DNA from 2 places in the Bradyrhizobium sp. 604_D8_N2_3 genome. Region 1 is predicted to be linked to the other one. Evidence: riboswitches for the same ligand, from Rfam matches in the RefSeq annotation. Region 1 holds a riboswitch; the other holds the start of a gene.
The links. Region 1 has a riboswitch for cobalamin ahead of metE (5-methyltetrahydropteroyltriglutamate--homocysteine S-methyltransferase). Riboswitches for the same ligand answer to the same signal wherever they lie in the genome.
Positions count from the first base shown of each region.

Region 2: linked by a shared signal. The riboswitch ahead of AB7245_RS24440 (ribonucleoside-diphosphate reductase subunit alpha) and the one ahead of metE (5-methyltetrahydropteroyltriglutamate--homocysteine S-methyltransferase) in region 1 are both predicted to bind cobalamin.

Region 1 covers NZ_JBPWPM010000001.1:1,325,400-1,333,034, reverse strand. Annotated here, with positions in the region: gene AB7245_RS06225 (cytochrome-c peroxidase) at 677-1,744, shown strand; gene metE (5-methyltetrahydropteroyltriglutamate--homocysteine S-methyltransferase) at 2,570-4,885, opposite strand; cobalamin riboswitch at 4,985-5,184, opposite strand; gene AB7245_RS06215 (IS630 family transposase) at 5,597-6,718, shown strand.
Region 2 covers NZ_JBPWPM010000001.1:5,133,274-5,140,908, reverse strand. Annotated here, with positions in the region: gene AB7245_RS24455 (L-talarate/galactarate dehydratase) at 9-1,202, shown strand; gene AB7245_RS24450 (ribonuclease activity regulator RraA) at 1,215-1,994, shown strand; gene AB7245_RS24445 (nuclear transport factor 2 family protein) at 1,996-2,445, shown strand; cobalamin riboswitch at 2,833-3,050, shown strand; gene AB7245_RS24440 (ribonucleoside-diphosphate reductase subunit alpha) at 3,173-6,076, shown strand; gene AB7245_RS24435 (ribonucleotide-diphosphate reductase subunit beta) at 6,087-7,241, shown strand; gene AB7245_RS24430 (GNAT family N-acetyltransferase) at 7,317-7,635, shown strand, end outside.

The DNA of each region.
Region 1 (7,635 bases):
CCGGACGCCTCGGCTCAGTGTCTCGCCACACCTGCGTAGATCTTATTACCACCGTTCCTGCGTGCGGCCGGCAAGCTGGCAATTTCATCTCATCACAAAAGTTTCTGTGCGATGATGTCTAGCCGGGACTAGCGCTTGTCGCATCTGTGACACTGCATGTATTCATCAAACCAAGCCATCCGACGTTGTTTGTTCGCCCGGACTCGTTCTGCAACTAAATCAGCAGCTTGCATCTCAGATGCAACTGGCATGGCTGTTGCTATTTGTTCAGCCGCACCGTGAGCGCTGCGCGCGACCAGCGGTGTAAGACGTATACGATCAACTTCGCGGGAGCGTATTAGCCACCCAATCGCTTGATGGAGAACCGATGCGGCCACCGGGCAGCTTACCCTTTTGCGGCACACTTGTTGTTGTCAGATCGACCATCACGCCGAAGGTTGAGGCACTAGTCTGATCTACCAACGCGAACGGCGCGCTCTAGCTCAAAGCGAACTCGCCAATCAAATAAGGGCCCGAAAGCCTCGTGGGCGAACGCCGGCAGCGAGCACCTCGAATTTGATGCAGCCTCGCTTTCAGAGGATCCGGCGCATGCTGCGCCGACCCGTTGAAGCAACGGAGGGTGGCATCGTTTTCGACTGTTTCCTTGATTAACAATCAGAACTGATGAGGCGGGTGTATGAACAAATTGATCCGGGAGCTTCGGCTTGTGGCTGAAGCATCTGTTTTGGCGATTGGGCTGCTGATGTCGTCACGAGCTAACGCGGACGATGATCTGATGAGAGCCGCCAAGCAGATCTTCCATCCGATCCCCTCAGTCATTCCTGCGGTAAAGGACAATCCAGTCACACATGAAAAGGTCGAGCTTGGCAAGATGCTGTTCTTTGATCCGCGGCTATCGGCAAGCGAGATCATTAGCTGCAATACGTGCCACAATCTCGGCAGCGGCGGCGTCGATGCCGGTCCGACCTCCGTCGGTCACGGCTGGAAGATCGGCCCACGTCGGGCCCCAACCGTCTACAACGCTGTGTTCAATGTGGCGCAATTCTGGGACGGACGCGCCGCGGACCTCAAGGCACAAGCCACCGGCCCTGTGCAGGCGAGTGCCGAAATGAATGCGACTCCGGATCATGTGCTCGACACCTTGAACTCAATGGCCACCTACGTCGACTTGTTCAAAAACGCTTTCCCGAACGAAGCGAGACCAGTCACCTTTGAAAACTTTGCGAAGGCAATCGAGGCTTTTGAAGCGACTCTCATTACACCTGCGGCCCCATTCGATCGGTATCTGGAGGGCAATACACATGCTCTCGATGATCAGCAGAAATCAGGGTTGGCACTGTTTATGGAGAAGGGATGCTCCTCTTGCCACAATGGAATCAACATCGGTGGACAGGCCTACTTCCCATTCGGCGTGATGAAAACGCCGGACGCAAGCCTGCTTCCGGCCGCCGATAAGGGCCGGTTCGCGGTTACCAAGGCGGTTGGCGACGAATATGTCTTCCGCGCGGCGCCGTTGCGGAATGTCGCGTTGCGAGCCCCTTACTTTCATTCGGGCCAGGTTTGGAGCCTGAAGCAAGCTGTTGCACTGATGAGTGAAATCCAGCTCGGCGCCAAGCTTAGCGATAAGGAAGAGAACGAGATCGTCGCATTTCTGAATTCGCTGACCGGGCGGCTACCTAAGATCGAGTATCCGACACTACCCACGCGTACGAACACGACGCCAAGGCCTTCTATAGACAGATAGGACTAACAGACCGGCGTCATGCCTTGCGAGTACTAACAGATGGGACGCAAGAACCCGGGGTCCCGCAATGACGCCGAATGATCCCGTGCTGTCACACATAACCAGGCACATAAAAAACGCCCGGCCTCCTCGGGAGGCCGGGCGAAAGTCACGTAGGAGCGACGCTGCTTTACGCATCGCACCAGCTTTCGTCGGTAGGGAGGACTACCGGCGATCGATTTACGGCGAGGGCATTCGCCGTCAAACAACGAGAAGCGGATATCGCTCCGCGCGAAATCTGGAGCCACTTGCCTTCCGCTCATGTCGGAAACTTCAGGAGTTGCCCAGCACTCGCCCGCTGTCCGGTTGGCAAGGGCAGTGCCTTGATCGAGCTGGGATCCTTCGCGCAAGCGGTTTGGCTGCCGTGCCCTGAAACTTAAGCGGCAGTTTGCCGTCGCGCAGCAGCATTTTGCACCCCAAACACCAACAACGCTCGATTGTCTTCGCGAAGATCGGTGCCAAGGCGCCCATTTCGTATGACATTCCGAAAGGGCGGTAAAATTGATTGTTGTGATGTAACGCATCCACGCGATGGATAAATAAAAACGTCGGGCTGTGGTTCGTGTCGAGCGTTAATGACTTCGGAATATTTCACCTGATCGGCATCGCCGGCGCGCGGTCGGCCGTCGGATCGAGAGAGGTTGTCGCCGGCTATATGCGATCGCCTCCGCCAGCGCCGGCCGGCATTCCCAGGCGCTGAATACCTTGGGAAGCTCGCAAGCACATCGCGAGCTCCCAAAGCGCGTGTATCTTATTCAAAAACGCGTTGGCGAAACGTTCGTACCGTCATGGCTCAGCCCGCAACTCGCGTGCGGCGGCCACCATATTGACGAGCGCGGGACCCACCTCCTCCCACTTTCGCGTTTTCAGTCCGCAGTCGGGATTGATCCAGAGCTGCCGATCGGAAACTCGCTGCCGCGCCAACACAATCAGCTGCTTGATCTCCGCCGCTGCTGGAACGCGCGGTGAATGAATGTCATAGACGCCGGGCCCGATCTCATTAGGATATTTGTAGGTCTTGAAGGCGTCGAGCAATTCCATTTTAGAACGCGACGTCTCGATTGAAATGACGTCGGCATCCATTGCTGCGATCGCATCGATGATTTCGTTGAACTCGGAATAACACATGTGGGTATGGATCTGAGTTCCGTCGGCGACAGCGGAGGAGCAAACGCGGAAACTGTCCACTGCCCAATCGAGATAGTCCTTCCACTGCGATTTGCGTAGCGGCAATCCCTCCCGCAATGCAGCCTCGTCGATCTGGATCATGGTCGCTCCAGCCGCCTCAAGGTCGATGACCTCATCTCGGATCGCGAGAGCGATCTGTCGGCATGTCTCGCTCCGCGGGATGTCGTCACGGACAAACGACCAGTTCAGGATCGTCACCGGTCCGGTCAGCATAGCCTTGATGGGTTTTTTGGTCAGAGACTGCGCATAGCGCCACCATTCAACGGTCATGGGCTTCGGCCGGGAGACATCTCCAAACAGGATAGGAGGACGAACGCACCGCGAGCCATAAGACTGAACCCAGCCGTGCTTGGTGAAAGCGAAGCCCAAGAGCTGCTCGCCAAAGTATTGAACCATGTCATTGCGCTCGAACTCACCGTGTACGAGCACGTCCAGGCCGATATCTTCCTGCCACTGGACGGTACGGGCTGTCTCCGCTCTCAGAAACTGCTCGTACTGCGTGTCATTCAGCGCTCCCCGCGCATGAGCCGCGCGCGCATTCCGGACGTCTGCCGTTTGCGGGAAGGATCCGATGGTTGTCGTTGGAAACATCGGCAATGCGAAGGCGACGCGCTGGACGTTGGCGCGCTGGGTGAACGCACTGCGACGGCGACGCATGCTATCGTCGATCGCGGCCATTCGTCCGGCGACCTTCGCATTGTGGATCTTGGGCGATGTTCCGCGGGTGACGGCTGCGTCCTCCGAGAGCGCAAGTTCATCGGCCACCTCGGCAGCATGGCCGGCCAGCGCTTTGCCCAATATCGAAAGTTCCTTGATCTTCTGAACTGAGAACGCCAGCCACGTCTTCAGATTGGGATCGAGATCGGTCTCTAGCTCAATGTCGATCGGAACATGAAGCAGCGAGCAGGAGGGAGCAATCTGAACACGGTCCCTGCCCAGTTTTTTGACCATAGGAGCAAGTTGGTCGAGCAGCGCCGGGAGATTGGAGCGCCACACGTTGCGACCATCAACGACGCCTAGCGAGACCACGAGATCTCTATGGGCTGTGGCGACAATTGCGTCCAACTGGTCGGGTGCCCGAACCAGGTCGACATGAAGCCCGGCAACGGGCAAGGCCAAAGTTGTTTCAAGATTGTCACCGATCGCCCCGAAATATGTGGCCAGCATGATTTTGAGGGCCGGCACGGCCTTGGCGAAATGAGCATAGGCCCGGCGGACAGCCGCCCGAGATGCGTCGTCGACGTCCGTCACTAGGCATGGCTCGTCGAGCTGAACCCATTCAGCACCGCGCGAGGCTAGTTCGCGGAGAACATCGACATAGACTGGGAGGAGCCGATCAAGCAGCGACAGCGGATTGAATGCGGGATTTACGCTTTTGCCGAGCTTCAGGAAAGTAACTGGGCCAACTAGGACGGGGCGCGTCTGGTAGCCGAGGCTTCTTGCCTCCTCATATTCCTCGATCGGCTTCCGAGAGGAATACTTAAAGATCTGATCCTGGTGAAATTCCGGCACCATGTAGTGGTAGTTGGTATCGAACCACTTCGTCATCTCCTGTGCGGCTACACCAGGCCCATGCTGAGCGTGACCACCGTCCGGAGCGCCACGCGCCATGGTGAAGTAGGTATTGAGCGACACAGGACCTTCGGTCCAGCCGTAGACGTCGGGAATGGCGCCGACCATTACGCTGGTATCGAGCACATGATCGTAGAGCGAGAAGTCATTCGAAGGAATGACGGTCGCACCGCGGGATTTCTGCCGTGCCCAATTAGCGGCACGAAGTCCACTCCCGGCCTCGAGGAGCTCGGCTTCGCTGGACTTTCCCGCCCAGTAGCTCTCGAGCGCGAATTTGAGTTCGCGTCGTGGGCCGATGCGTGACGTCCCCAGTGTGGCAACGGGAAGCGAAAGAATAGACATAGTTTAGACCCCATGATTGGGGCAAAGGCCATGGCGGACGTATGCAGCGAATATCGCTGAGCGACAGCTGCTTGGCGCACACCGGGACACCCCGCCCGTGGACGATATATTGTCGAGGCAGGTCTCCTGGCTCGCGGGTCGTCGCTGCTGTCCGGCCTTCCCGAAGCCGCATGGCTCCAGTGACTTCGTTGGACAGCGGCTCGCCGCTTACAGTTGCGGGGGCAGCGCCGGCATTGCACCGGCTTCCCTCTTAGCTCCGGATCAAACGAAATCCGGAGACCACGACGGCAGGCATTATGCGCACGAGGATCGATGCGTCAACCTACTGATTGTCGCTGCGATATTGCCCAAGCGATTGCGAGCTGTACTAGTGGCTCTGCACAGTGATTTTGACAGGTTGGGTCCGGCGGTCAGATTAGCTCCGGCAGGAGTTTCGGATCAACGAGGACCTCGATGCTGCGAGGCGTCCTTGGCTGCCGTCTGATGAGGCGGGCGCGTTCCAGTGTCAGGACCATCTGGTGAACCGTAGGCGGGCTGACGCGGAAATATTCCTGCATGTCGGTTTCGGCCGGGGGCCTGCGATGCAGCCGGGTATAGAGGTGGATAAAAGCCAGATACTGCCCCTGCGTGGGCGTGAAGGGTTTTGTCGAAGGACTCACGCCGGCCATCCGATTCAGTTGTTCGTGCGTGCCTCGAACGAGGAGGCACGCCATGAATGTACGCTATCGGGTCGAACTCAGCCAAATCGAGCGCACCGAACTGAGGGCACTGCTCAGCGGCGGCAAGCATGCGTCCCGCAAGCTCAAGCGAGCGCAGATTTTGCTGGCCGCCGATGCCGAGACCAGCGACGAGGAGATCGCAAGGAGCGTCGGCGTGAGCGGCTCGACCGTGTACCGGACCAAGCGACGCTTCGTGGAAGGCAATCTGGAGCGGGCGCTGAGCGAAGAGCCGCGTCCCGGGGCGGAGCGCAAACTCACGGGCAAGGAAGAAGCCTTGCTGGTGGCGACAGCCTGCGCCAGTCCGCCAAGGGGCCGTGCCCGCTGGACGCTAAAGCTGCTGGCGGGTGCGATGGTCAAGCTCACCGAACACAAGAGCCTGTCGCACGAGACGGTTCGGCGGCGCCTGGCCGAGAATGCCCTCAAGCCCTGGCGCAAAGACATGTGGTGCATTCCGCAGGTCGACGGCGAATACGTCGCCCGCATGGAGGATGTGCTCGACCTCTATGCCGAGGCACCCGACTCCAGGCGGCCAGTGGTGTGCTTCGACGAAAGCCCGGTGCAACTCATCGGCGAAACGCGTCAGCCCATCCCGGCCAAGCCCGGCAGGCTCGAACGTTACGATTATGAGTATCGTCGCAATGGCACGGTCAATCTCTTCGTTCTCCTCGACGTGCATCGTCCCTGGCGCAAGGTCAAGGTCACCGAGCGGCGAGCGGCAAGGGATTACGCCCAATGCATGCGTGATCTCGTCGACATCCATTATCCCGACGCCGAGATCATCCGGGTCGTCCAGGACAATTTATCGACCCACTCCGCCGGCGCCCTCTATCAGGCGTTCCCGCCCGCCGAAGCCAGGCGGATTTTGCGACGGCTCGAGTTCCACTATACCCCAAAACACGCAAGCTGGCTCAACATGGTCGAGATCGAAATCGGCGTCCTGCGGGGCCAGTGCCTGGATCGCAGGATCGACGACCCTAAGCGACTGCGCCGCGAAATCACCGCCTGGGAACGACAACGAAATGCCGCCCGCTCCCGCATCAAATGGATGTTCACAACAGACAAGGCTCGCGCCAAAATGGCTGGCGCCTACCCCGCCACTTCCAAAGAGTCATAATCCCTGTGACGAGGTACTAGGTAGGATATGACGGTCTTGCTCCCGGCCTGGTGAACACGCGTGGATCTGTGGAGGCTCCGCTTGTGAATGGATCGCGTTCTATACCCTGTTCGCGTAACCGGATGAGCTCCGCCGCCGGAACGAACCCGAGCCGCCTTCGATATCTGTGTGATCGCGACGGGCCTGGTCTTTTCCGTCAGCAGCTTCTCGAACTCGTCGTCAGGAAGTTGCGATCATCCTCGGCCGGTGTCCGTTTGATCACAGCGCCATGAGGCTCCTTAGGAATTGCCAATGGATTGCTCCAGGATCGCACGGATGATCAGGTCGGACTCCTTGGTGTTCGCTGGCCCCGCGACGAGGCACGAGCTCGATCGCCTCCGTGAGGTTGGTCAAGATGATCTCCTCGGTGCGCCAGTTATTCACGTGCTGAGCGACTTTGGTGGGCGCCTTCGATGCGTCCGTCGCCGCTTGGCAAGATAGTGTTGCTTGGGCACCGGCCGGCGCGACATGCAGGAACAGTTCCGGACCTCAGGATGCACGCTGACTTGCGAAACTGAATCAAGCGGCAAGAGCGCGGGCGGCGGGATCGTGCTATGATCCTAGTATCCACTTTTCTTGGATCGCGAGTCGTGTTTCAAGATCTGGATGATACCCGAAGCAAGAGAAGTCCACCTTTTCCGGAGCGATCTCGTCGCCCGAGGAGACCGTCTCTTCGGCTTCGGCCTGACGTAGCTTTAGATATCCTGCAAGTCGAGCTTGGGTTATTCGACGCCCGTCTACCTCGCCTCGGCCCGTCAACCAGCGACCATAAGCCTCAACGCGGCCACTGGAGCATCGAGGCGGCCTTGTCCGTGACAAATTCGACGGTGTCCTCCGACAGAGCCCTTCGAGGGGCTCAGCGCCCCATGCGGTCGCTG
Region 2 (7,635 bases), 3.8 Mb from region 1:
AGAAAGCCATGAACTACCAGGTCAACGCGCGCATTATCGCCAACCCGCTCGCGGCAGGGCTCGCAGCCGGGGAAGCGACGACGGACCGGATCGCATGGGTGAGGACGTCGCTCGTCTTCCTGCCGCTCGCCCAGGCGATCAGCGATGCCAAGGTTCTCACCGGCCGGCAAAAGCCCCTCACCGAGATCGCCTTCCTGTTTGCCGAGATCGAGACCGAGAACGGCCACAGCGGCATCGGCTACAGCTATTCGAAGCGTGCCGGTGGTCCGGGGCAGTTTGCGCACGCCAGGGAGATCGCCGGCGACCTGATCGGCGAGGATCCGAACGACATCGCGCGTCTGTGGGACAAGCTCGTCTGGGCCGGCGCCTCGGTCGGCCGCAGCGGCATGTCCACGCAGGCCATCGCCGCCTTCGACATCGCGCTGTGGGATCTCAAGGCCAAGCGCGCCAAGCTGCCGCTGGCAAAGCTGCTCGGTGCCCATCGTGACTCCGTGCGCTGCTACAACACCTCGGGCGGATATCTTTCGATGCCGATCGAGGAGGTGAAAGAACGCGTCAGCATGGCGCTCGACAGGGGCATCGGCGCCATCAAGCTGAAGGTCGGCCAGCCCGATCCGATGGTCGACCTCAAGCGCATCGAGGCGGTTCGCAACCATATCGGCGACGTTCCGCTGGCGATCGACGCCAACCAGCAATGGGACCGCACCACGGCGCTGCGCTTCGGCCGCATCGCCGAGCAATTCAACCTGACCTGGATCGAGGAGCCGCTCGACGCCTACGATTACGAAGGTCATGCGGCGCTGGCGGCCGAGCTTGCGACCCCGATTGCGACCGGCGAGATGTTGACCAGCATCGACGAGCATTACGAGCTGATCCGCAACAATTCGGTCGATTTCATCCAGCCGGATGCACCGCGCGTCGGCGGCATCACGCCGTTCCTCAAGATCCTCGCGCTCGCCGACCACAAGAAGCTCCAGCTTGCGCCGCACTATTGCATGGAGATCCATCTGCACCTGACCGCGGCCTATGCCCGGGAGCCCTGGGTCGAGCATTTCGAGTGGTCGGAGGCGATGTTCAACGAGAAGCTCGAGGTCGTGAACGGCCGCATGATCGTGCCGAACCGACCGGGCCTCGGCTTCAGCCTGTCGGAGCAGGCGCGCGCCTGGGCCCGTGACGTCCACGAGGTCGGAAAGCGCCCCTGAGGGAGGATGGCCATGTACGAACCAAAGACGAAGCTTAGTCCCCTGGATCCGTCTGTCATCCGCCGGCTGAAGGATGTCTCCTCGGGTTCGCTGACCACCGAGCTGTTCAAGAAAGGCCTGCGCCAGTGCTTCCTGGTCGGGCTGGTGCCGATGAACAAGGACGCGGTCCGCTTCGCCGGCGAGGCCTTCACCATGCGCATGATCCCGGCGCGAGAGGATCTCGATACCATAGAGACGCTCACGCCGTATCCGAACGCGGACAATCTGCAGTGGGAAGCGGTCGAGAGTATCCCGCCCGGCCATGTCCTGGTGATCGACAGCCGTAACGATCCGCGCGCGGCCTCTGCGGGCGCTATGCTGCCGACGCGGATGAAGGTGCGGGGCGCCGCGGCCATTGTCACTGATGGTGCGTTTCGTGACGGCCAGGAGCTGGCGCGGCTCGATTTCCCCGCCTATGCCCGGCAGGTCACGGCATCGACGCGGTTGTCGTATCATCGCGTCGCGGATCTGAATATTCCAATCGCCTGCGCCGACGTGGCGGTCTACCCGGGCGACATCATCGTCGGTGACGGTGACGGCATCACGGTCGTGCCACGGCATTTGGCCGCCGAAATGGCCGACCTCTGCGAGAGGCGGGACCAGCTCGAGAAGTACCTGTCGTATCGTATCAGTGCGGGCGAGCCGCTCTACGGCGTCTATCCGCCCACACCTGCCGTGCGCGCCGACTTTGAGGCCTGGAAAAAGGCCGGTGCGGATCCGGCGCGGGCCACGACGATCCGGGCGGGAGCCTGACATGAGCAAGACATCGCCCGCCGCCATGGAGGCGACGATCCGTCGCTATTTCGACGCCTGCAACGCCGCCGACTACGATGCCTTGATGGCCTGCTTCACAGCGGACGCGGTTCACTACTTCCCACCCGGCTTGCCGGACATTCCATGGCGTGGCGCCGATACCATCGCGCGCAAATGGATCTGGTGCGTCGAGAATCTCGGGTCGCGATGGACGATCGAAAAGATTCTTTGCTCGTCGACGTCGCCGGAAGCCGTGATCGAATGGACGCACTGGAAGCGCACGCATGGCACGGCGCTTCGCGGCGACGAATGGTACGCGTTCGAAGGGGCGAGCGGTCGCATCAAGGAGATCAGGGCTTATTATGCGGCGCCCGCCGATCCCTCGGCTCGGATCTGCGAACTCGTCGATTTCGACTATCGCGATCGCGGCTATCACCTTTCGTCCGAATAGCGTCGAGCGTCCACGCCGTTCCTGGGCGGCGAGGGCGCCTTCACCGCCGTCATCGTGACGCGCATCGGGCTGACCAGCTCGGTCTGGCTCGCCGGCCAGCGATGCTCGCCGTGCGGCGAAACGAGGACCTTTGCGGAGAAGCACCTCGGTGCAATCAGGGCGAAAATTGCGGAGCTGCGCGTGCTGGAAGCGACAGTGACGTCGCTGGTGAGCGGCTGCGAGGCGACATGCAGCGGCAGCGTCGCGCCGGACTGTGTGATCCTGCAGTCGGGCCGTGGGTCACACAGCGCGCCAAGCTGAAGAGCGCCCCAAGTGCGAATTCCCGCATTCCACAGGGAACAGAGCTTCTGACCCGCAACGAATCGTTGACACCCGGCTGCATATGTCACCACATGTGGGCGTCACGGTTCCGCTGGATCGCAAGATTTAGTGGCTAAGAGGGAAGCCGGTGAACCGCGCGAGAGCGCGGAATTCCGGCGCTGCCCCCGCAACTGTCAGCAGCGAGCTGCTTCCGAACAATCGTCACTGGCGCCTTTCGCGCCGGGAAGACGGGAAGTGGGCGACGACCTGCGAGCCAGGAGACCTGCCGCGACAATCTGAACGTCCACGGGCGGGGTGTCCGGCGGTCGCTTGCATGCACCGCCCGGCAACTCTGCTGCCGGCGTTTCTGCAGCGTCCTTCCTTACAGCCCCGCTCAAACACAACGCGCGCATCACGGGGCCCATTGATGTCACTGAACCTGCACGACGCGGACACCGCTTCCGCACCCATCGTTCATTTGCGTCCACAATCGCTTGCGCCTGCTTCGAGCGAGCCGGCCATGCAGATCATCCGTCGCAACGGCAAGGTCTCGCCGTTCGATTCCGCCAAGATCGCGGTCGCCATGACCAAGGCTTTCCTTGCGGTCGAAGGCACCAGCGCGGTCGCCTCACGCCGCGTCCATGAGAGCGTGGAGCAGCTGACGGCCGAAGTCGTCACTGCGCTGATGCGGCGGGCAGGCGAGGGACGCACCTTCCATATCGAGGACGTGCAGGACCAGGTCGAGCTCGCCTTGATGCGGAGCGAGCACCACAAGGTCGCACGCGCCTATGTGCTGTACCGCGAGGAGCGGTCGCGCCAGCGCGCCGAGGAGGCGGCCGCGGAAGCGACGCCCGCTGTCGCGCCGGCACTTCAGGTCACGCTCGCCGACGGTTCGCGCGTTGGTCTCGACGCCAAGCGGCTTGCGCTGATTATCGGCGAAGCCTGCGCCGACCTCGACGGCGTTTCCGCGGCACCCGTGCTCACCGAGACCACCCGCAATCTCTACGACGGCATCAGCCAGGACGAACTGGCGCTGGCCTCGATCATGGCCGGGCGCACGCTGGTCGAGGAGGAGCCGAACTACGCCTATGTCAGCGCGCGCCTGCTGCTGGACAAGCTGCGCGGCGAGGTGCTGTCCTATGTCCATGCCGTGCCGACCTCCGCCTCGCAGGCCGATATGGCTGTACGCTATGTCGAATATTTCCCGGCCTATGTGAAGACCGGCATTGCCGCCGAACTGCTCGATCCTGAACTGGCCCGCTTCGACCTCGGCCGGATCGCGGCTGCACTCAAGCCCGAGCGCGACCTGAATTTCCAGTTCCTCGGCCTCCAGACACTTTACGACCGCTACTTCCTGCACGTCCGCGGCAAGCGGATCGAACTGCCGCAAGCCTTCTTCATGCGCGTCGCGATGGGTCTTGCGGTTCGCGAGATCGACCGCGAAGCCAAGGCGATCGAGTTCTACGATCTGCTGTCGTCGTTCGACTTCATGGCCTCGACGCCGACGCTGTTTAATTCGGGTACGCTGCGTCCGCAATTGTCGTCCTGTTTTCTCACAACCGTCTCGGACGATCTCGACGGCATCTTCAAGTCGATCAAGGACAACGCACTGCTGGCAAAATATTCCGGCGGCCTCGGCAACGACTGGACGCCGGTCCGCGGTCTCGGCGCCCACATCAAGGGCACCAACGGCGAGAGCCAGGGCATCATCCCGTTCCTGAAGGTTGCCAACGACACCGCGATTGCCGTCAACCAGGGCGGCAAGCGCAAGGGCGCGGTCTGCGCCTATCTTGAGACCTGGCACGTCGACATCGAGGAATTCCTCGACCTGCGCAAGAACACCGGCGACGACCGCCGCCGCACCCACGACATGAACACCGCCAATTGGGTGCCGGACCTGTTCATGCAGCGCGTCGATGCCGATGGCGAATGGACGCTGTTCTCGCCTGACGAGACGCCCGATTTGCACGATCTCTATGGCGAGGCGTTCAAGACGGCTTACGAGGCCTATGAGGCCAGGGCGAAAGCCGGCGGCATGCGCGTCTTCAAGACCGTGCGCGCGAGCGACCTCTGGCGTCGCATGCTGACCATGCTGTTCGAGACCGGTCATCCCTGGATCACCTTCAAGGACCCCTGCAATCTGCGTTCGCCGCAGCGGCACGTTGGCGTGATCCACTCGTCGAACCTCTGCACCGAGATCACGCTGAACACCTCCGCCGACGAGGTCGCGGTCTGCAATCTCGGCTCCATCAACATGCTCAACCATGTCGGTCCCAATGGACTCGACCATGCCAAGCTGAAGCGGACGGTGACGACAGCAGTACGGATGCTCGACAACGTCATCGACATCAATTTCTACACCATCCCCGAGGCGCGGCGTTCCAACATGCGTCATCGTCCCGTCGGGCTCGGCCTGATGGGCTTTCAGGAAGCGCTTCAGGTCCAGCGCATTCCGACCGCGTCCGACGCGGCCGTGGCGTTTGCCGACACCAGCATGGAGGCAATCTCGTTCCACGCGATCGAAGCGTCGTCCGATCTCGCCGCGGAGCGCGGACGCTATCCGAGCTTCGAGGGCTCGCTGTGGTCGAAGGGCATCTTGCCGCTCGACTCCATCCAGCTTCTCGCCGACTCGCGCGGTGGTCTCGACGTCGATCGCTCCGCAACGCTCGACTGGGATCGCCTGCGCAAGAAGGTCACGTCCAGCGGCATGCGCAACTCGAACGTCATGGCGATCGCGCCGACGGCGACGATCTCCAACATCTGCGGCGTCTCGCAGTCGATCGAGCCGAACTATCAGAACCTGTTCGTGAAATCGAACATGTCCGGCGACTTCACGGTCGTGAACGAGTTCCTGGTGCGCGACCTCAAGGCGAGGGGGCTTTGGGACGAGGTGATGGTCTCCGACCTCAAATATTTCGACGGCAGCGTCGGCCAGATCGACCGCGTTCCTGACGATCTGAAGGCGCTCTACGCCACCGCCTTCGAGATCGACAGCGCCTGGCTGATCGAGGCGGCCGCGCGCCGGCAGAAATGGATCGACCAGTCGCAGTCGCTCAACCTCTACATCGCCAATCCCTCCGGCAAGAAGCTCGATGCGCTCTACCGGCTGGCCTGGCGGCGCGGCTTGAAGACGACCTACTATTTGCGCTCGCGCAGCGCCACGCATGTCGAGAAATCGACGTTGAAGGGCACCGACGGAAAGCTCAATGCGGTGTCCGCGTCAGTGGCAGTGTCGCACGCGCCGATCATGATGCCGACCGCGGCAACGCCGGACCTCGACGGCATCAAGGCCTGCCGGATCGACGATCCCGAATGCGAAGCGTGCCAGTGAGGAGATGACGATGCTCGACTGGTCCGATACCGAAACCACAGCAGTCGCTCCGGCCGCCTCAAGTCTCGCCACCGCACTGCGTCCGCAGACCCAGCTCAAGCTCGAGCCGGCCGACCCGACCGGCTTAGGCGCGATCGATCGCGCCGGCGGCCGCGTCTCCGTCGACGAGAAGCGGATGATCAACTGCCGCGCCGACGTCAACCAGCTGCTTCCGCTGAAGTACAAATGGGCCTGGGAGAAGTATCTTTCAGGCTGCAACAATCACTGGATGCCGACCGAAGTCTCGATGCAGGCCGACATCGCGCTATGGAAGTCGCGGGACGGGCTGACCGAGGACGAGCGGCGCGCGATCAAGCGCAATCTCGGATTCTTCGCGGCTTCCGAATCGCTGGTCGCCAACAACATCGTGCTGGCGATCTATCGCCATCTCACCAATCCGGAGTGCCGGCAGTACCTCCTTCGGCAGGCCTTCGAGGAGGCGGTTCACACCCACACCTTCCAGTATATCGTCGAAAGCCTCGGGCTCGACGAGGGCGAGCTGTTCAACATGTACCGTGAGGTGCCGTCGATCACGGACAAGGCGGCCTGGGCGCTCAAGCACACGCAGCACCTGGACGATCCGTCGTTCCAGACGGGGACGCCGGATAGCGACCGCGCCTTCCTGCGCGATCTCGTCGCCTTCTATGTCGTGTTCGAGGGGATGTGGTTCTACACCGGCTTCGCGCAGATCCTGTCGCTTGGCCGCCGTAACAAGATGGTCGGCATCGCCGAGCAGTATCAATACATCCTGCGCGACGAGAGCATCCATCTCAACTTCGGCATCGACGTGATCAACCAGATCAAGATCGAGAACCCGCATCTGTGGACGGCGGCATTCCAGGACGAGGTTCGCGGCATGATCCGTGATGCAGCCGAATTAGAGGCCGCCTACGGACGGGACACGATGCCGCGCGGCTTCCTCGGCCTGAATGCTGCGCTGTGCGAGCAGTACATGCACTTCATCGCCAACCGCCGCTGTGCGCAGATCGGGCTCGCTCCGGTGTTCGCCGAGGTCGAGAACCCGTTCCCGTGGATGTCGGAGGCAATGGATCTGAAGAAGGAGAAGAACTTCTTCGAGACCCGCGTCATCGAATACCAGAATGGTGGTGCGCTGACTTGGGAATAGCACCGATCATGGCTATGCCGCGGGCGTGCCACCTGTGCTTAAACGGTGGCACGCGTGCGGCAGCAGGGGGATGAGGTGGAGATCAGACGAGACGATCCGACGGCGCCCTATGTCGCCGATTTGTTGGCACATCATCTCGAGGAGCTGCGCAGCGTCATGGCCGAGCGCGCCTTCGCTCTCGATGCCACCGGCCTTTCGGCTGCCACCGTGACCTTCTGGACGGCTTGGCAGGACGATGTCCTGCTCGGGTTCGGTGCGCTGAAGGAGCTGGATCATACGCATGGCGAGGTGAAGTCGATGCGTGCCGCGCCGGCTGCACGGGGCACCGGGGTAGGGCGCGCACTGCTGGGCCATATCATCGCTGAAGCCCGCAGGCGGGGTTACGTGCACCTCA